2 regions of the Vagococcus sp. 211 genome follow, and region 2 is predicted to be linked to the other one. Evidence: a T-box and tRNA genes for the amino acid it is inferred to sense, from the RefSeq annotation. Region 2 holds a T-box; the other holds one or more tRNA genes.
What was found. The T-box of region 2 lies ahead of aspS (aspartate--tRNA ligase). A T-box ahead of a tRNA ligase gene usually reads a tRNA of that ligase, here a tRNA-Asp.
Positions count from the first base shown of each region.

Region 1: it encodes a tRNA-Asp, which carries the amino acid that the T-box ahead of aspS (aspartate--tRNA ligase) is inferred to sense. The anticodon was not compared.

Region 1 covers NZ_CM150475.1:650,947-653,318, forward strand. The annotation lists rRNA gene ACVWM0_RS03205 (23S ribosomal RNA) at 1-577, shown strand, start outside; rRNA gene rrf (5S ribosomal RNA) at 658-773, shown strand; tRNA gene ACVWM0_RS03215 (tRNA-Asn) at 788-861, shown strand; tRNA gene ACVWM0_RS03220 (tRNA-Ser) at 892-981, shown strand; tRNA gene ACVWM0_RS03225 (tRNA-Glu) at 1,002-1,073, shown strand; tRNA gene ACVWM0_RS03230 (tRNA-Val) at 1,096-1,168, shown strand; tRNA gene ACVWM0_RS03235 (tRNA-Asp) at 1,192-1,264, shown strand; tRNA gene ACVWM0_RS03240 (tRNA-Phe) at 1,270-1,342, shown strand; tRNA gene ACVWM0_RS03245 (tRNA-Tyr) at 1,346-1,426, shown strand; tRNA gene ACVWM0_RS03250 (tRNA-Trp) at 1,436-1,506, shown strand; tRNA gene ACVWM0_RS03255 (tRNA-His) at 1,528-1,600, shown strand; tRNA gene ACVWM0_RS03260 (tRNA-Gln) at 1,618-1,689, shown strand; tRNA gene ACVWM0_RS03265 (tRNA-Cys) at 1,698-1,768, shown strand; tRNA gene ACVWM0_RS03270 (tRNA-Leu) at 1,780-1,863, shown strand; gene ACVWM0_RS03275 (energy-coupling factor transporter transmembrane component T family protein) at 2,089-2,372, shown strand, end outside.
Region 2 covers NZ_CM150475.1:211,726-214,097, forward strand. The annotation lists gene ACVWM0_RS01140 (N-acetylmuramoyl-L-alanine amidase) at 1-942, opposite strand, end outside; T-box leader at 1,067-1,274, shown strand; gene aspS (aspartate--tRNA ligase) at 1,328-2,372, shown strand, end outside.

The DNA.
Region 1 (2,372 bases), 440 kb from region 2:
TGCAAAGGCAGAAGGGAGCTTGACTGCGAGAGCTACAACTCGAGCAGGGACGAAAGTCGGGCTTAGTGATCCGGTGGTTCCGCATGGAAGGGCCATCGCTCAACGGATAAAAGCTACCCTGGGGATAACAGGCTTATCTCCCCCAAGAGTTCACATCGACGGGGAGGTTTGGCACCTCGATGTCGGCTCGTCGCATCCTGGGGCTGTAGTCGGTCCCAAGGGTTGGGCTGTTCGCCCATTAAAGCGGCACGCGAGCTGGGTTCAGAACGTCGTGAGACAGTTCGGTCCCTATCCGTCGCGGGCGTTGGAAATTTGAGAGGAGCTGTCCTTAGTACGAGAGGACCGGGATGGACACACCTCTGGTGTACCAGTTGTTCTGCCAAGGGCATTGCTGGGTAGCTATGTGTGGAAGGGATAAACGCTGAAAGCATCTAAGCGTGAAGCCCCCCTCAAGATGAGATTTCCCATTTCTTTAAGAAAGTAAGACCCCTGAGAGATGATCAGGTAGATAGGCTAGAAGTGGAAGTGCAGTGATGTACGGAGCGGACTAGTACTAATCGGTCGAGGACTTAACCAAGATTTAAGCGGTGGACAATTATGTTGAAAGATAACTTCAAATCCAGTTTTGAGTGAATAATCACTCAGTTATAAAATAAGTGTGGTGTCGATGGCAAGAAGGACACACCTGTAACCATGTCGAACACAGAAGTTAAGCTTCTTAGCGCCGAGGGTAGTGAAGGGTTTCCCTTTGTGAGAGTAGGACGACGCCATGCATATTTTATAATTATCCGGCATAGCTCAGTTGGTAGTAGCGCATGACTGTTAATCATGATGTCGTAGGTTCGAGTCCTACTGCCGGAGTTCTTTTTAAGGAAATAAGGTAATGAATCTGGAGAGTTGTCCGAGCTGGCCTAAGGAGCATGATTGGAAATCATGTAGGCGGTAAAAACTGTCTCAAGGGTTCGAATCCCTTACTCTCCGTTAAAAAGAAGTAACGAAATGGCCCGTTGGTCAAGCGGTTAAGACACCGCCCTTTCACGGCGGTATCACGGGTTCGATTCCCGTACGGGTCATAATTTAATATTTATTATTTTTGGAGGTTTAGCTCAGCTGGGAGAGCACCTGCCTTACAAGCAGGGGGTCGGCGGTTCGATCCCGTCAACCTCCATTAATATCCTATTATATTACAAAGGTTCCGTGGTGTAGGGGTTAACATGCCTGCCTGTCACGCAGGAGATCGCGGGTTCAAATCCCGTCGGGACCGTAATAGGCGCAGTAGCTCAGTTGGTAGAGCAACGGATTGAAGCTCCGTGTGTCGGCAGTTCGATTCTGTCTTGCGCCATTTGGAGGGGTAGCGAAGTGGCTAAACGCGGCGGACTGTAAATCCGCTCCTTCGGGTTCGGCAGTTCGAATCTGCCCCCCTCCATTAACCTTAAGGGGTATAGTTTAGTGGTAGAACTACGGTCTCCAAAACCGTCAGCGTGGGTTCGAGTCCTACTACCCCTGTGTTTCAAAAATATTAATATGGCGGTTGTGGCGAAGTGGTTAACGCACCGGATTGTGGCTCCGGCATTCGTGGGTTCGATTCCCATCAGTCGCCTTTTTTTCTTTTTTTATTGGGCTATAGCCAAGCGGTAAGGCAACGGACTTTGACTCCGTCACTCGTTGGTTCGAATCCAGCTAGCCCAGTTTATTTTGGCGGTATAGCCAAGTGGTAAGGCAGAGGTCTGCAACACCTCTATCATCGGTTCAAATCCGGTTACCGCCTCTAAATTATTTGCCGGTGTGGCGGAATTGGCAGACGCGCTGGACTCAAAATCCTGTGACCGCAAGGTCGTGCCGGTTCGACCCCGGCCATCGGTATACTAACACTAACGTATTTATTACGTTAGTGTTTTTTTGTAAATAAATAGAATAAATGCTTCGTGGCTTATGATACGAAAGTGAGGTGGCTATTTAAAGTTGATAGTAAGGAATAAGCATCATTCTCTTCTGTACTTTCTATATTTTCTTATAATGTTTGTAATGATTATGCTATCTATCAGTCTTTGGACGAGGGGATTACTTTTTTTAATAGGAGTAGTAACTTTGTATGTATTAGTCCCATTTAGAAAATGGCTGGAGTATCTACATAGTTACAGTTTAATAGTTATTATTTCAGGGATTAGTAATCTATTGTTTATTCATTATGGAAGAACGATTCTTTTCGAATGGGGACATTATCGTTTTACATTGGAATCGTTTATTTATGGTATTTCATTCGGTATAATGTTGGCAAGTATGGTAATGTGGTTAGTTATTAGTAGTTTGTTTTTAAAAAGCCAGCAGATTTTATCTTTGTTTAAAGGGATTTCTAACAAGTTAGGGTTAGT
Region 2 (2,372 bases):
AATTTTAGACAGTGGGACAAAGTCATCTTTGTCCCGAGTCATCATCACAGTAAACCCATTTTTTTCTAACACATGACGGACTTCTTTAGCAGTCGCTAAGGTCACATTTTTTTCTAAGGTTTCTCCATTATTTGATTCAGCCCCAGGATCGCTGCCTCCATGCCCAGGATCTAACATAATCCGGTATTCAGCCATGGGCGTCGCAGGTCTTTTATCTAGAGCTTCTGGTTTGTTACTTGTTACTTCAAAAGGATGAAGGTATCCCGTTTCCCCAGATTGCGTGGTGACTTTATACCAATGCTCTTGTTCTTCGTTAAAGGTTACTTGTTCACCGTACTCTAGAGTAATATCAGAAATAGCTTTCCCTGTTTTTTCCGTTTTTAGGCGAGCAGTGTCTGTTGCGATACGTAAGGTAGTATTTTCGTCGATTTTTCCGCGCTGTTTTTTTCTGATAGAAACAGTTTCAGAAGGAACAAAGCCATATTGATCGCCCACAAGGACACGGGCCCAGCCATTTTTTTCTAAGGTAACTGTGACTTTTTGCTTCCGTTTGAGGGTACTGAGTGTTTTACTTTTTTTACTGTCTTTTTGTTTCAAATCAACGCTTCTCTGATTAATGATGGCAGGTAGTTGTGTAAAGGGGCCAGAAGTCCCATCAAAAATCAACCAATCAGCTACCCAACCTTCCGTTTTATCAGGGGTGATAATTTGGTACCAGTCGCCTTTTTTGTCAGTGATTCTTACCTGATCTTCCTGATGAACTTGGGTTAGGATGTCACTTGTCACACTAGGAGATTCTCGAACGTTTAGGGCTAAGACTTTAACATCTACAATTTGACTATTCCCCTTCATAAAAATAAAGCCCACAATAACCAGGCTGATGATAAGGATATTAATAATAAAAAGTTTGATAGTATTTCTACTATTATCTGAATTTCTCACAACGTAATCTCCAATTTTTTTATAGTGCCCTTATTATAGCAAAAAAATGGATTTAAAAGTAGTTTTGATGATTTATCTTAGTAAATTCTATTGACTTTTTTTGCATTATCTAGTAATTTTAGTAGTAATATCAATGATAGAGAAACACCTTTAGGAATTACTTAAAGAGAAGGCTAGCATGGTGAAAGCAGCCCAGTAAAATAAAGGTCAGACACTCTGGAGATGAATGATTAAAGTCATTCCGTTAGCGAGCGTTAATCGTCTGAGTGGGAAGTTAAGAGTAACTTCCAATGATAGGTGGTACCGCGTGTGTGTAATCATTCGTCCTTGTGTGTTTAACAAGGGCTTTTTTTATTGTTTTTAAAGAAAAAAAGGGGCGATAATTATGACAAAAAGAACCAATTATTGTGGACAAGTTTCAGAAAAGGATTTAGGACAAGAAGTCGTTGTCAAAGGATGGGTACAAAAGCGCCGTGACTTAGGAAATCTTATTTTTATCGATGTAAGAGACCGTGAAGGTATTGTACAAGTTGTCTTTAATCCAGAGGAATCAAAAGAAGCATGGGAAATCGCGGATACGTGCCGTAGCGAATATGTTATCGGTGTGACAGGGACCGTTGTAGCACGTGGAGACTCAGCGATTAATCCTAATATGGCAACAGGTAAAATTGAGATCAGCGCAAGCTCTATTGAAGTGTACAACAAAGCTAAAACGCCACCGTTTACCATCGATGATGACCAAACAATCAGTGATGATGTTCGTATGGCTTACAGATACATGGATATCCGTCGTCCAAGCATGTTAAATAACTTAAAACTACGTCATCACACGAGCCAAGTGATTCGTGAGTATTTAAACGAGAATGACTTTATGGATGTTGAAACACCTTATTTAAACAAATCAACACCAGAAGGGGCTCGTGATTATTTGGTACCGTCTCGTGTTCATCCAGGTCACTTCTACGCGTTACCTCAATCACCACAAACAACGAAACAATTGTTGATGGGTGCAGGGATTGACCGTTATTACCAAATCGTTCGCTGTTTCCGTGATGAAGATTTACGTGGTGACCGCCAGCCAGAATTTACCCAAGTGGATATCGAAACAAGTTTTCTAACAGCGGAAGAGATTCAAGAATACACAGAAAACATGCTACAAAAAGTGATGAAAGATGTGATGGGCTTAGATATTCCATTACCTTTCCCTCGTATGCGTTACGATGATGCTATGGCCCGTTTTGGTAGTGACAAACCAGATACACGATTCGAGATGGAATTAATTGATGTGGCGGAAGCAGTAAAAGACGCCGGATTTAAAGTCTTTGATGCAGCGATTGAATCAGGTGGTGCAGTTAAAGCCTTGAACGCTAAAGGTGCAGCAGCTAATTATTCTCGTAAAGACATGGATCAATTAGGAGAATGGTTAAAAC